DNA from 2 places in the Sanguibacter antarcticus genome. Region 1 is predicted to be linked to the other one. Evidence: riboswitches for the same ligand, from Rfam matches in the RefSeq annotation. Region 1 holds a riboswitch; the other holds the start of a gene.
What was found. Region 1 has a riboswitch for S-adenosylmethionine ahead of ATL42_RS13285 (methylenetetrahydrofolate reductase). Riboswitches for the same ligand answer to the same signal wherever they lie in the genome.
Positions count from the first base shown of each region.

Region 2: linked by a shared signal. The riboswitch ahead of ATL42_RS14760 (rhodanese-like domain-containing protein) and the one ahead of ATL42_RS13285 (methylenetetrahydrofolate reductase) in region 1 are both predicted to bind S-adenosylmethionine.

Region 1 covers NZ_PDJG01000001.1:2,934,089-2,941,663, reverse strand. The annotation lists gene ATL42_RS13310 (glycosyltransferase family 2 protein) at 1-371, shown strand, start outside; gene ATL42_RS13305 (sensor histidine kinase) at 397-1,926, shown strand; gene ATL42_RS13300 (response regulator) at 1,923-2,693, shown strand; gene ATL42_RS13295 (ABC transporter ATP-binding protein) at 2,829-3,725, shown strand; gene ATL42_RS13290 (ABC transporter permease) at 3,722-4,969, shown strand; SAM riboswitch class I at 5,049-5,153, shown strand; gene ATL42_RS13285 (methylenetetrahydrofolate reductase) at 5,159-6,205, shown strand; gene metE (5-methyltetrahydropteroyltriglutamate--homocysteine S-methyltransferase) at 6,214-7,575, shown strand, end outside.
Region 2 covers NZ_PDJG01000001.1:3,223,971-3,231,545, reverse strand. The annotation lists gene ATL42_RS14770 (endo alpha-1,4 polygalactosaminidase) at 1-335, opposite strand, end outside; gene ATL42_RS14765 (aminotransferase class V-fold PLP-dependent enzyme) at 407-1,864, opposite strand; SAM riboswitch class IV at 1,910-2,024, opposite strand; SAM riboswitch class I at 2,135-2,230, shown strand; gene ATL42_RS14760 (rhodanese-like domain-containing protein) at 2,250-2,681, shown strand; gene ATL42_RS14755 (O-succinylhomoserine sulfhydrylase) at 2,678-3,904, shown strand; gene ATL42_RS14750 (GNAT family N-acetyltransferase) at 4,135-4,611, opposite strand; gene purQ (phosphoribosylformylglycinamidine synthase subunit PurQ) at 4,640-5,362, opposite strand; gene purS (phosphoribosylformylglycinamidine synthase subunit PurS) at 5,359-5,625, opposite strand; gene ATL42_RS14735 (ABC transporter ATP-binding protein) at 5,745-6,578, opposite strand; gene ATL42_RS14730 (FecCD family ABC transporter permease) at 6,580-7,575, opposite strand, start outside.

The DNA.
Region 1 (7,575 bases):
GGTACTACTGGGGCATCCACGCGGCGCTGGCCGGCGTCCCGCTGTGGGGGTCCAACATGGCGCTCAGCGCGTCGTGCTGGGAGAGCGTCCGGGAGCGTGTGCACCGCACCGACCCGATGGTCCACGACGACATCGACCTGAGCTTCCAGCTCGACCCGACGATGCGTGTCCGGTACGACCGCGAGCTCGTCGTCGGGGTCGCCGGCCGGACCTTCGCGAGCCCGGCGGCGTTCCGGCGACGCTTCACCTGGGCGTTCCACACGTTGTCGGTCAACTGGCGGACCAGCCCGCCGTGGGAGCGCTGGCGCGCCCGCTTCACCCGTCCTCGGTCCGGTGCGTCGCCCGCCGGACCTGCGGCCACCGAGCCCTGACCCCACGTGGCGTAGCGTGCCTGCCATGCCTGAGTCCATCGCGGCGGCCTCTGCCGCACCCGCCGACGTCGCCGTCACCGACGTCGCTGTCACCGACGTCGCTGTCGCTGTCGTCCCTGGCGCTGTCGTCCCTGGCGCTGTCGCACAGCACAGGACGGTCACGGAGCGGCTGAACTCGTGGCTCAACGACCCGGCCGAGCCTCTCTGGGAGCGTCCGCGCCCGACCCGCACGGAGCAGCGGAACGATCTCTACGGCGCTCTCGCCCTCGCCGTCGTCGCCCTCGTGGCGCTCGTCATGTCGAAGAGCATGAGCGAGGCCCCTGCCGACGAGAGCACGTGGGAGGCGTACGCAGCCACCGTCGTGATGGTCGCCCCGCTCGCGGTCCGCCGCCGGTTCCCGCTCGCCGTGCTGCTCCTGTCGAGCGCGCTCTTCCTCGGCCTCAGCTACCTGGCGCCGTCCGCTGCGTACACGATCTCCTTCCAGGTCGCCTACTTCGCGGCGCTCTACGCTGCGGTCGCGTGGGCTCCCGAGCGCCGCATGCTGTGGATCGCGATGGGGCTCGTGCTCTTGACGATGACGCTCTGGCTCGTCATCACGTTCACGCTCGCGTCGGGGTACAGCGACCTGCTGCCGGCAGGCGTGGACGACCTCGCCGGACCGGTCGCCCCGCTCACGGCGGCGGTCGTCTATACGTCGATCGTCAATCTTGCGTACTTCGGCGGTGCGATCGCGGCCGGTCGCGCGTCGTGGCGCAGCGCGCTCCAGCGCGAGCGGCTCGCTCAGCAGGCAGACCGCATCCGGGAGCAGTCGGACGAGCTGGCCCGGCGCGCTGTCGTCGACGAGCGGCTGCGCATCGCCCGCGAGCTGCACGACGTCGTCGCGCACCACGTCTCGGTCATCGGTGTGCAGGCAGGCGCAGCCCGCACGGTCCTGACGCGCGACCCAGACGCTGCGTCGGACGCGTTGCGGACCATCGAGTCCTCGAGCCGTCAGGCCGTCGGCGACATGCGCTCCCTCCTCGGTGTCCTGCGCAGCGAGACCGACACCGACCGCCCGTCCGGACCGCAGCGCGCGCCCGAGCCGGGGCTCGCCGACCTCGACGAGCTCGCTGAGGTCCACCGCGCCGCTGGTCTCGACGTGGTCGTCACCGTCGTCGAAGGTGCGGGGCCCGTGTCCGCGGTGCCCGGACCGGTCTCGCTGTCGCTCTTCCGCACCGTCCAGGAGTCGCTGTCCAACGTCGCGCGGCACTCGACCGCGCGGCACGTCAGGCTGAGCGTCCGGACCGGCTCCGGTCCGTCGCTCGCGCAGCCGACCGACCCGGCGACCGATCCAGCAGGCACCGCACCTGTGCACCCGTGGGTCGAGGTCGAGGTCGTCGACGACGGGCATCCGCGGTCAGGCACAGCCGGATCAGGCTATGGGCTGCGTGGCATCCGCGAGCGCGTCCACCTCCATCACGGCGAGGCCGAGATCGGTCCGCGCCAGGCAGGCTCCGGGTGGCGCGTGCGTGTCCGGCTGCCGATGACGTCCCCGACCGAGAGGTATCACTCATGACCGTGCCCGCTGCTCCGACGAGCGGTGCGCTCCCCGGCACGCCGGCTCCGGTCCGGGTCCTGATCGTCGACGACCATGCTCTGGTCCGGTCGGGTTTCGCGATGGTCCTGTCTGTCGAGGAGGACATCGAGGTGGTGGGGCAGGCTGCCAACGGCGAGGAGGCGTTGGCCGCGCTGATGGTCTGTCCTGCCGACGTGGTGCTCATGGACGTGCAGATGCCGGTCATGGACGGGATCGCCGCGACGCAGGAGATCGTGGCGCGCGGCCTCGCGAAGGTCGTCATCCTCACGACCTTCGACCGGGACGACTACCTGTTCGACGCTCTTGCGGCCGGTGCGAGCGGGTTCTTGCTCAAGAACGCTGACCCGAGCGACCTGGTCGAGGCGGTGCACGCTGTGGCGGAGGGGCACGCGCTGCTCGCGCCGGAGGCGACGCTCAAGGTGATCTCGCGGCTCGTGCAGCCTCCTCGGCCGGGGGACGTGGTCGGTCGGTCATCGGCTCCCGCGCCTGTCGTCGTGCGGTCAGGGACGAGCAGGGCTCCGAGCGCCGCGGCGCTGCTCACACCGCGGGAGCTCCAGGTGCTCGAGGTCCTCGCCGAGGGCCTGTCCAACGCCGAGATCGCGGCTCGGCTGTACCTCGGCGAGTCGACGGTCAAGACCCACGTGTCGAACATCCTGGCCAAGACGGACTCCCGGGACCGGGTCCAGGCCGTGATCTTCGCGTACCGCCACGGTCTCCAGCGCGAGCTCGGCCGGTCGGCGGGCTGACCTCCCCCCTGAGGAGGAGCCCCGACCGCTCGGCGGACCCGGCACGGGACCCGCGGCAGCACCGTTCCCCCTGACGGGGGAGTTGCGCGGGCGCCTCCGTCCCTAGGCTGAGCGTGACGGAAGGTAGGGCAGACGATGACGCACGACGCACCCTCGCTCGAGGTGAGGAACCTGACCCGGCGCTTCGGGGAGACGACGGCGGTGGACGATGTCTCGTTCACGGTCGAGCCCGGACGCATGACGGGGTTCGTCGGTGCCAACGGCGCCGGCAAGACGACGACGATGCGCATGATCATGGGCGTCCTGACCGTCCACGGCGGCGAGGTCCTCTGGGGCGGGCGTCCGATCGCGCTCACGGACCGCACGCGCTTCGGCTATATGCCGGAAGAGCGGGGGCTCTACCCGAAGCAGGGCATCGTCGACCAGCTGACGTACCTCGGCCAGCTGCGCGGCATGACGCGCAAGGACGCCGCATCGGAGGCGACGCGCATGCTCGAGCGCTTCGGTCTCGGCGACCGGCTCAAGGACAAGCTCGAGTCGTTGTCGCTCGGCAACCAGCAGCGCGTGCAGATCACCGCGTCCCTGCTGCACCGTCCGACGGCGCTCGTCCTCGACGAGCCGTTCTCGGGCCTCGACCCCGTGGCGGTCGACTCGATGGTCGACCTTCTCCGGGACCGTCTGCGCGAGGGAGTCCCGGTGCTCTTCTCGAGCCACCAGCTCGATCTCGTCGACCGGTTGTGCGACTCGCTCGTCGTCTTGTCGGACGGCAAGGTCATGGCGTCCGGGACGAGCGCGCAGCTGCGGTCGCGCGGGCCACGTCAGTTCTCCATCACGACGGCGCCCGACGCGGGCTGGCTGCGCGGCGTGCCCGGAGTTCGTGTCGTCGACGTGGACGGCCCCCACGCTGTCCTCGAGCTCGACGACGAGGGCGCGCAGCAGCGGGTCCTCCAGGAGGCCGTCGGTCGGGGGCTGAGCGAGTTCACGCCGATCGTCGCGTCGTTGTCGGACATCTACCGGGAGGTCACACGATGAGCAGCACGACGCAGAGCACGACCAGGGTGACGCTGCCTGCCGGGCCTGTGCGCGCGCCGGAGGACGACATGCCCGCGGTGAAGAACCCGTGGCTCGTCGTCATGGTCCGCGAGATCATGGTGAAGCTCACGGACCGGAACTTTCTCCTCTCGACCGGGCTGACTCTCGTCCTCATCATCGGGGGTGTGGCGGTGTCCGGGTTCCTCGGGAGCAGGACGTCGGACTACACGGTCGCTGTGAGCTCGGGGGAGGCTCGCGAGCTCGTCGCCGGCGGCGCGGTCACGATCGAGGCGGACGACTCCGGCGACACGCTCACAGCAGAGGATGTTTCCGACGAGGTCGCTGCACGGCAGGCTGTCCGCGACGGGGACGTCGATGCGGCGCTCGTCGCCGGCACGGACGGGTGGGTCGTCGTCGGGCTGGACGAGGTGGACGGCACGTTGTCCTCCGCGCTCGCGCAGAGCGTCTCGACCTCGGTCCTCTCCGCGAACGCACAGGCCGCGGGCACCACCGTCGAGGCGCTCACCGCGGGGTCGGAGGTCACGACCGAGCTGCTCGAGAGCAGCGAGCAGAACGAGGCGATCAAGTCGGCGGTCGGCTTCGTGTTCGCGTTCCTCTTCTACATGGCGGCGATCATCTTCGGCATGGCGATCGCCAACTCGGTCCTCGAGGAGAAGCAGAACCGCGTGGTGGAGATCCTCGCGACGGCGATCCCGATCCGTCAGCTCCTCTACGGCAAGGTCATCGGCAACTCGATCCTCGCGTTCGCGCAGATCGCCGTGTTCGCGGTCGTCGCGCTCGTCGCGGTCAACGTCACGGGCGTCGCGTCAGACCTCGGCTGGTTGCTCGGGGCGTCGGGATGGTTCATCGCGTTCTTCGTCGTCGGCTTCACGGCGCTGGCTGCGGTGTGGGCGGTCCTCGGTTCGCTCGCGAGCCGCAGCGAGGACCTGCAGTCCAACACGGGGCCGATCACGACAGTCATCATGGTCGCCCTGTTCGTCGGCCTCTTCGCCGACGGCGTGTGGTTGACGGTCGCCAGCTATGTGCCGGTGATCTCGTCGATCGCGATGCCGATCAGGATGCTCGACGGCGACGTGCCGCTGTGGGAGCCGTTGATCGCGCTCGGCCTGAGCATGCTCGCTGCCTACGCCCTGCTCCGTCTGGGCGAGCGTGTCTACCAGCGGGCCGTCATGCAGGGAGGCACGGCGCTCAAGTGGCGCCAGGCTCTCAAGGTCGAGATCTGACCTGACGCCGCTCGTCACCCGACCGTCCCACCCTATGAGCAGAGTGTTGCTCATAGGGTGGATGCGTCTTACGCTGGATCAACCATCCAGAGCGGTCGAGAGTCCTGGCTCGTCGACGCCGCAGCAACCCCCCACAATGGAAGCCTCCTGAGGGTGCGGGTGCTAACGCCAGGTCCGATGGAGCGACCCATGACGGCTTCCCGCACTGCACCGACCACCCTTCAGCGACCCGCCGCACGCCAGCGTCCGACCGTGTCGTTCGAGCTCATGCCCCCGCGCAACCCCGACGCGGCCCCGAAGTTCTGGGCGACCGCAGAACGGCTCGTCGCCGCGCGTCCCGACTTCATCTCGGTGACGTACGGCGCCGCAGGCACGGACCGCAACACCGCCCGGACCGTCGTCAGCCGCCTCATCCAGCACACCCCGGTGCTGCCGATCGCCCACCTGACCTGCGTCGGGGCGTCGCGCAACAACGTCGCCGAGGTGATCGACGAGTTTCTCGCCGAGGGCGTGCGCAGCTTCCTCGCGCTGCGCGGCGACCCGCCGGCGGATCAGCCAGACTGGGAGCCGCACCCCGAGGGCGTGCACTCCTCCGACGAGCTCGTCGCCCTCCTGCGCGAGGTCGAGGCCGGCCGCTGCGCGTCGAACCCGTCGACCGCGCTGCGCTCGGCCGCCCACCCGCTGACGATCGCGGTCGCCACGTTCCTCGACGGCAACCACGCTGCTGGGACCACCCGGAGCCAGGAGGTCGCGCGCCTGCTGCAGAAGCAGGAGGCAGGCGCGGACTTCGCGATGACCCAGCTCTTCTACCAGCCCGAGTCGTACGTCGACTTCGTCGCGGAGGCGCGCGACGCCGGCGTGACGCTCCCCATCCTCGCGGGCATCCTGCCGATGACCGACCCGGCCCGCCTCGCGCGGGTCGAGGCGCTCACCGGCGTCCCCGCGCCGTCGGCCCTCGTCCGAGACCTCGAAGCCGTCTCGGACCCGGCCGCACGCCACAGACTCGGCATCCGGGCGAGCGTCGAGCTCGCCGGTGCCGTCCTCGCAGCCGGAGCCCCGGGCCTGCACATCTATACGTTCAACAAGCACGAAGCCGCACTTGACCTGCTCGAGGGCGTACACCTCGGCGGCGGACAGACGACCGGGGTCCTCCCCGGCGCCGGTCCGGACCTGGCCAGCGGGCCGTGGGTCGGCGCATCCCCGCACACCACTCCGCTCATCGCGGCAACTCACTAGGGATGACCATGACGACACCTCAGGGGCACAGCTCTGCCCAGCACGATGCGACACTTCCGACCTTTCCGGCAGGAACCATCCTCGGCTACCCCCGGATCGGCCCACGACGCGAGCTCAAGAGGGCGGTCGAGTCCTTCTGGGCGGGCCGCATCGACGAGGCCGAGCTCGAGACCACGGCCGCCACGCTGCGCGCAGCGACGCGCGACCGGCTCGTCGCCCTCGGCCTGCGCGCCGACGACGCGTCGGTCCCCGGCTCCTTCTCCTTCTACGACCAGGTGCTCGACGCCGCGGTCACGGTCGGCGCCGTCCCGGCCCGGTTCGCCTCCCTCCAGGACGACGACGGGACCCTCGACCTCGCGGGCTACTTCACCGTGGCGCGCGGCGCGGGCGACGACGCCCCGCTCGAGATGACCAAGTGGTTGGACACGAACTACCACTACCTCGTCCCCGAGATCGGCCCAGAGACGGCGTTCCGGCTCGCCTCGGACCGCATCGTCCGTGAGTTCGTCGAGGCCCAGGCCGCAGGCGTGACCACCCGACCCGTGATCGTCGGCCCGGTCACCTTCCTCCTGCTGAGCAAGCCGTCAGACGTCGCGCCCACCGGCTTCCAGCCGCTCGCGCGCCTCGCCGACCTCCTCCCGGTCTACGCCGAGCTGCTCCGTTCGCTCGCTGCCGCCGGCGCCCCGTGGGTCCAGCTCGACGAGCCAGGTCTGGTGACCGACACGATCGACGTCCCGCTCGACGAGGTGCACGCCGCCCTCACAGAGGCGTACCGCGCGCTCGCCACGGAGCTGCCGCGCGGCGAGCGTCCGGCCATCCTCGTGGGTGCGCCGTTCGGCGATCTCCAGGACGCGCTCCCGGTCCTCGCCGCCACGGACGTCGAGGCGATCGCGATCGACCTCGTCAAGGGTTCAGCGCCGACAGGTCCCGTCGCAGGGCTGGAGACGAAGACGCTCGTCGGCGGCGTCATCGACGGCCACAACATCTGGCGCGCCGACCTCTCGGCGAAGCTCGAGATCCTCGAACAGCTCGAGGGCCTCGGCGCGGCCGCGGTCGCCGTCGGCACGTCGACGTCGCTCCAGCACGTCCCGCACGACGCGGACGACGAGCCAGACCTCGACCCGCTGCTGCGGTCGTGGCTCGCGTTCGCCGACCAGAAGGTCGTCGAGGTCGTCACGCTCGCCCAGGGCCTGGCCGAGGGACGCGAGTCGGTCCACGCGGCTCTTCTCGACGCGAGCGACGCCGTCGCCAGCCGCGCCCAGGCCGCGGGGGTCGTCGACACCGCGGTCCGTGCCCGCACCGCCGCACTGAAGGACGCCGACTTCCACCGCGGGTCCGTCGAGGACCGCCGCACCGCGCAGACCGCCCGG
Region 2 (7,575 bases), 290 kb from region 1:
GCGACGGGCTCAACCACGACGGGCTCTGCGGGAGCGGCCTCGTCTGGGACGACGTCTTCGGGGAGGGCAGCGGGTACAGGTGCGGGGACCACATCATCCGGCACCGCGACCTCGACCGGCTCCGCGGTACCTTCATCTGTGGTGGCTTCCAGGTCGGCTGACTGGACAGGAGAGGGCTCAGGAGTAGCGTCCGCGGTCGCCGAGTCGGTTGCTGTTCCTGTCCCGGCTGCTGGCCACGGTATGGCTCTGACGTCCTCGCACGCAGTCAGTGCGAGGACGAGGGAACCGAGACACAGAGCATGGAGAACGCGGCGAGGAGTCGTAGAGTGCTTCATGCTCTCCACGATAAGCACACCTCATTGTAAAATCGACTAAACGAAGAAAAGCGACAGAGCGCTCAAGGGCGTCACGCAGGTGCCGGGCCGCACGCCGGGCCACCGGCTCCGAAGGCTGCGGCAGCAGTTCCGACGAGCCCCGTGAGCCCGGAGCCTGTGGGCAGTGGCCGGGGGTCGTCGACCACGGCCCAGCACCCGTCCACGATCTCGTAGCGGGCGACAGGCCCGGTGGACACGTAGGCATGGAGCGCGGTGACCAACCGGTCGACCTCGTCGAGGGTGGTGCCGACGCCGACGCTCGCGCGGACTGCACCCGCGTCGTAGCCGAGCCGGGCGAGGAGCGGGTGGGCGCAGAACCGGCCGTCGCGGACCCCGATGCCGTGCTCGGCAGACAGGTACGCAGCGACGAGCCCCGGGTCGTGGCCGACGACCGAGAAGGTCACGACACCGACCGGATCGACCGCGTCGGCCCAGGCCGTGACGATCTGGACCCCCGGGACGGTAGACAGCCCGTTGACCAGGCGGGTCCGCAGGGCGGCCTCGTGCCCGGCGAGCACACCCTCGGGGAGCGCGGCGAGCGCGTCGCAGGCCGCAGCGAGGGCGACCGCACCCACGACGTTGGGCGACCCTGCTTCGTGACGGGCGGGCGCATCGGTCCACACGACGTCACCGACGCCGACGTGGCGTACCGCGCCGCCCCCTGCGAGGTACGGCACACCAGCGTCGAGCCAGTCGCGGCGTCCCGCGAGGACACCGGACCCGAATGGTGCATAGGTCTTGTGCCCTGAGAAGGCAATGTAGTCCACGCCGGTCTCCGAGAGCGAGAAGCGGCGGTGCGGCACGAGCTGTGCGCCGTCGAGGACCACGCGCGCTCCGGCGGCGTGCACTGCGGCGACGACGTCCGCGACAGGGAGGGACTCCCCGGTGACGTTGGAGGCGCCGGTGACGGCGACGAGCGCATAGGGCGCGGCAGCGAGCTCCGCACGCAGGGCGGCGAGCGTTCCCGCGACGGACGTCTCGCCGACGAGGACAGTCGCTCCGCCGGCCGAGCGCTGCCACGGCAGGAGGTTCGCGTGGTGCTCGACGTCGAGGACGAGAACCCGTCCCGGCGCCCCGTCCGGGCCGTCGGGGATGCATCCGGCGAGAAGGTTGAGGGAGTCGGTGGTGTTGCGGGTGACGACGGTGACGTCGTCGGAGCGGGCGCCGACGAACGATCCGATGGCGCGGCGGCTCGCCTCGTACAAAGCCGTGGAGACCTGCGAGAGGTAGCCGGCGCCGCGGTGCACGCTCGCGTAGAGGGGTAGGACCTCGGTGACGCGGTCGGCGACAGCACACAGCGCCGGGGCGCTGGCGGCGCAGTCGAGATTGGCGTACGGGACGGTCCGGCCGTCGACGAGCGGGACGAGGGTGTCGGAGCCGACGACAGGGAGACAGCTCGCGACACCGGCTACTGGGACCAGCGCGGTCGCCGTGCGCTCGACGGCCGTGGTCTCGGAGCCTGTGCGATCGAGCGTGGTGGTGACAGACATGGCGAGTCCTTCGACGATCAGGGGACCGCTGTGCACCTGCGTGCGGTCCCGCGCTTGCCGGAGATCGACTGACTCCGGCCAGGTCTTCACCCGGGGCACCCCACCGCGGAAGGAGGGTTGCCGGCCAGCAAGCCGGGGCATTCTGCTGGCACTCGTGACCTGACTCAACGATCGGGGACAATCAGGTGCGTGTCAACGCACGAACCGGTAGCGTCTCACCATATGATCAGAGCGTCTCATTTTCAGGGTGGCGCGCGATCCTGAGACGCACGACCATCCAGAGCGGCTGAGTGACCTGGCACGACGACGCCGCAGCAACCCCCTCGGCCACCGAGGTGAGGGTGCTACCGCCCGGACCGATGGAACGACAGACGGAGGCACGAACATGACCTATGCAGGCGACCTCACCCCCCAGCAGGCCTGGGACCTTCTGCGCGACGACCCCCGCGCAGTGATCGTCGACGTGCGCACCGAGGCGGAGTGGCGCCAGATCGGCGTCCCCGACGTGAGCGAGCTCGACGGCCGCGACGTCACCTTCGTCGAGTGGGCTACCGCCACCGGGCCGAACGAGGACTTCGTCGCACAGGTCGCGGAGAAGACCGGGCTCCAGCCGGGCGACGACCGTCCGATCGCCTTCCTCTGCCGCTCGGGCAACCGCTCCATCGGCGCCGCCAGCGACGCGACAGCCGCCGGCTACGGCCCCGCGTACAACATCCTCGAAGGTTTCGAGGGCGACGTCGACGCCAACGGTCGACGCACCATCAACGGGTGGCTCCTGCGCGACCTCCCGTCGACCACGTACACCGGCACGGAGTGAACGCGGTGCCCGGCACGGCCGCCCCGCGGACGCTGCGCCCTGCGACGCTCGCCGTGCGCGGCGGGCAGGTCCGCTCGAACTTCGACGAGACGTCGGAGCCGATCTTCCTCACACAGGGCTACGTCTACGGCAGCGGCGCCGAGGCCGAGGCCGCCTTCAAGGGCGACCTCGACCGCTTCATCTACTCCCGCTACGGCAACCCGACCGTCCGCATGTTCGAGGAGCGGCTCCGCCTGCTCGACGGCGCCGAGGCCTGCTACGCGACGGCGACCGGCATGTCCGCCGTCTTCACGTCCCTCGCCGCCCTCGTGAAGTCCGGCTCCCGCATCGTGTCCGCACGGGCCCTCTTCGGGTCGACGGTCGTCATCTTCGACGAGATCTTCGCCGACTGGGGCGTCGTCGTCGACTACGTGGACGGTCACGAGACCGACCAGTGGGAGGCCGCCCTCGCCACGCCCGCCGACGTCGTCTTCTTCGAGACCCCGTCCAACCCCATGCAGGACATCGTCGACGTCCGACGCGTGTGCGAGCTCGCCCACGCGGCCGGCGCCGTCGTCGTCCTCGACAACGTCTTCGCGACCCCCGTCCTCCAGCAGCCCTTCGCGCTCGGCGCCGACGTGGTCGTCTACTCCGCCACGAAGCACATCGACGGCCAGGGCCGCGTGCTCGGCGGAGCGATCCTCGGCTCGAGGGAGTACATCGACGGACCGGTGCAGAAGTTCATCAGGAACACCGGGCCGTCGCTGAGCCCGTTCAACGCCTGGGTGCTCCTCAAGGGGCTCGAGACGCTGCCGCTGCGCGTCCATGCTCAGACGGCCGCCGCGCTGAAGGTCGCCGAGCACCTCGAGACGCTGCCTGGCATCACGCGTGTGCGGTACCCGTTCTTGCCGTCGCACCCGCAGCACGAGCTCGCCCGGTCGCAGCAGTCAGGCGGCGGCACGGTCGTGACCTTCGACCTCGCCGTGCCCGACGGCACCGACCCCGAGACCGCGAAGAAGCGGGCGTTCACGTTCCTCGACGCGCTCGAGGTCATCGACATCTCCAACAACCTCGGCGACGCGAAGTCGCTCGTCACGCACCCCGCGACCACGACCCACCGCAAGCTCGGCCCTGCCGGCCGCGCCGCGGTCGGCATCATGGAGACGACCGTGCGGCTGAGCATCGGCCTCGAAGACCCCCTCGACCTCATCGAGGACGTCGAGCGGGCCCTCGCGGCGACCTGACGGCGTGCTTCCGGAGCCTCGCCGCGACGACGCTGGGATCGTGCAGTAGTCGCCGAACGCCCCGGACACCGGCACCCACCTCGGGCACTTGTCTCGGGCTAGGGCTATTGACTGCCCGAGCCCGAGACAAGTGCCCGATCTCACCTGCACCTGCACCTGCACCGGCACCGGCACCGGCACCGGCGTGGGCCCGGCCAGTCAGGCCAGGGGGTTGCTCGGATGCGGACTCTTCAGGTGAGGTCGTACGCGTAGCAGAGGGACACCGGGTCCGTGGCGTACGGGCCGTAGTTGTCGATCAGGCTGTAGCCGCACGCCTCGTAGAGTGCGATCGCCTCGGGCTGGAGCATGCCGGTCTCGAGGACGAGCCGGTCGAGACCCGCGTCGCGCGCGTGCTCGTGCAGTGCCGCCATGACGAGCCTGGACAGGCCGCGGCGCCGAGCAGAGACACGGACGAAGACGCGCTTGATCTCCCCGGTGCGTCCCGCCCCGAGGTCGGGGTGCTCCCCCGTGATGTCCTGGACCGCGCCGCACGCGCTCGGCTCGCCGTCGACCCGGACGAGGACCATCGCGACGAGCCCGCGGCCGGTCGGCGGCGGTCCGGGCTCGCCGGAACCGTACCGACCACGGAGCTCGACCTGCTGCTCCCGCCGCAGGGCGTCGACCTCGGCGAGGTCCCACGGCACGGTCTCGACGACGGCGTCAGGCACCCCAGGAACTGTCACGACGAGCGGGCGATCAGGCGCGGACGAGCGAGCCGAGGACGGACGTGAAGAACTTCAGACCGTCCGTGCCCGCGCGGGGCCCCTGGACCGCAGCCGTCCCGAAACCGGACTCGACGGCGTGCTCGGGGTGCGGCATGAGGCCGACGACGTTGCCCGCCGCGTTCGTGATGCCGGCGATCCCGCGGCGCGACCCGTTGGGGTTGGCCCCCGCGTAGCGGACCACGACGCGACCCTCGCCCTCGAGCTCGTCGAGGGTGTGCTCGTCGGCGACGAACTGGCCGTCCTGGTTCTTCAGCGGGACGGTGATCTGCTCACCCTGGGTGTAGTCCCTGGTCCAGGCGGTCGTCGCGTTCTCCACGACGAGGGTCTGCTCGGTGCACAGGAACGCGAGGCCGTCGTTCTTCACCATGGAACCGGGGAGGAGGTGCGCCTCGGTGAGGATCTGGAACCCGTTGCAGATGCCGAGGACGGGCAGCCCGCCGTTCGCGGCGTCGACGAGGGTCTCCATGACGGGAGCGAAGCGCGAGATCGCACCGGCGCGCAGGTAGTCGCCGTACGAGAACCCACCGGGCAGGACGACCGCGTCGACGCCGTGCAGGTCGGCGTCGGCGTGCCACAGAGGGACGGCGATCCCGCCCGCGAGCCGGACGGCACGGGCCGCGTCACGGTCGTCGAGCGTCCCGGGGAACGTGACGACGCCGATGCGGGCGCCGCCGAGGTGCTGGGTGTCGCTCATCCGGCTGCGACATCGTCGGACGCGTCGAACACGGTGACGACGTCTTCGATGATGGGGTTGGACAGCACGTGCTCGGCTGCCTCGCGGGCCGCGGCGAGCACCTCGGCGGTGACAGGACCGTCGACCTCGAGCTCGAAGCGCTTGCCCTGGCGGACGCTGGAGAACTGCGTGAAGCCCAGGCGTGGCAAGGCTCCGGCGACGGCTTTGCCCTGCGGGTCAAGGATCTCGGGCTTCGGCATGACGTCGACGACTACGCGTCCCACGGGGACTCCTCGGGCTCGGTTCTTGTCTGCTGCAGGTGCAAGGTACAGACCGGTCGCCAGTTTATCGTGAGCGCCGAGCGCTCCGGCAGACGGTCTCGTCGCTGAGACGTGCGTGGTCCTCAGACCGCGCTCGTCCGGACCCCGAAGCGACCTGGTCCGATGAGGTGCGGGGCCGCGATCGGCACCATGAGCGGTGTGCCCGTCTCGGGGTCGTCGATGACCCGGCACCGCAGACCGAACACCTCCTCGATCCCCTGGGCGGTCATGACCTCCGCCGGCGTGCCCTGACTGTGGATCTGGCCGTCCTTCATGGCGATGAGGTGGTCGGCGTACCGCGCCGACAGGTTGAGGTCGTGGAGCACCATGACGACGGTGCGCCCGAGCGTCCGGTTGAGCCGGCACAGGAGGTCGAGGACCTCGATCTGGTGGTTGACGTCGAGGAAGGTCGTCGGCTCGTCGAGCAGGAGGAGGTCCGTGCGCTGCGCGAGCGCCATCGCGATCCACACGCGCTGGCGCTGCCCGCCGGAGAGCTCGTCGACCGGGCGTCCCGCGAGGCTCAGCGTCGAGGTCGCCTCGAGCGCCTCCGCCACGGCCTCGTCGTCCTCGGTGGACCACTGCCGGAACCAGCCCTGGTGCGGGTACCGTCCTCGACCCACGAGGTCGGCGACCGTGATGCCGTCGGGCGCGATCGGCGTCTGGGGCAGCAGACCGAGCACGCGCGCGACCTCCTTCGTCGAGCGTGAACGGATGTCCTCGCCGTCGAGCAGCACGGTGCCCGACGACGGCGAGAGCAACCGTGCGAGCCCCCGCAAGAGGGTCGACTTGCCGCACGCGTTGGCGCCGACGATGACGGTGATCTGCCCGGTGGGGATGTCGACGCTGAGGTCGGGGACGACGACCTTGGCGTCGTACCCGAGCGTGAGGTCCCGTGCGGCGAGCGTGTGGTGGACCATGTCAGCCCTTTCCGGTGCGGTTGGACTGGGCGAGCAGCCACAGGAGGAACGGCGCGCCGATGACGCCGGTGATGATGCCGACGGGCAGCCGCGTGTCCCCGAACAGCTGGGCACCGGCGAAGTCCGCTGCGAGGACCACGCACGCACCGACGAGCCCGGACGGCACGAGGGCGAGACCCGAGCCGGGCGCGAGCCTCCGGGCGATGGGAGCGGACACGAACGCGACGAAGGCGACAGGTCCGGCAGCAGCCGTCGCGATGGCGGCAAGAGCGACGGCCACGACGATGAGCGCGAGCTTGGAACGCTCTGGCCGGACGCCGATCCCGGCCGCCAGGTCGTCACCGAGCTGGAGGCCGCGCAACGGGCGGGCGAGGAGCGCCACGACCGGGAGGAGCGCGAGCAGCGGCCAGACGAGCCCGGGCAGGCGGCCCCACGAGCTGGCGTTGAGCGACCCGGTGATCCACACGAGGGCCTCGTTGGCGTCGATGACGTCGCCGCGCGTCAGCGCGTAGCTCACCACAGCGTTGAGGATGGCCGCGACACCGATACCGACGAGCACGAGGCGGTAGCCGGAGACCGAGCCGCGCCACGCGAGCAGGTAGATGATCGCCGCCGCGACGAGCGCACCGCCGAAGGCGAAGGGTGCTGCGAGGTCGGGGTTGAGGCCGAAGAGCATGATGGCGACGACGGCCGCGGCGCTCGCTCCGGCGGTGATACCGATGATGTCGGGGCTCGCGAGCGGGTTGCGGACGAGCGTCTGGAAGATCGCTCCGGAGAGCCCGAACGCGACCCCGACGCACACCGCCGTGACGGTGCGCGGGAGGCGCAGGTCCCACACGACGAAGGTCGCCCCGTCGATGTCTGCGCCGCCGACGACCCGTAGGACGTCGACGAAGGACACCATGAACGCCCCGACGCACAGCGTGAGGACGACGAGCCCGACCGTGACGGCCACGAGGGCCGTGGTCACCACGCGGTAGCGGGTGGTGCGCTCGCG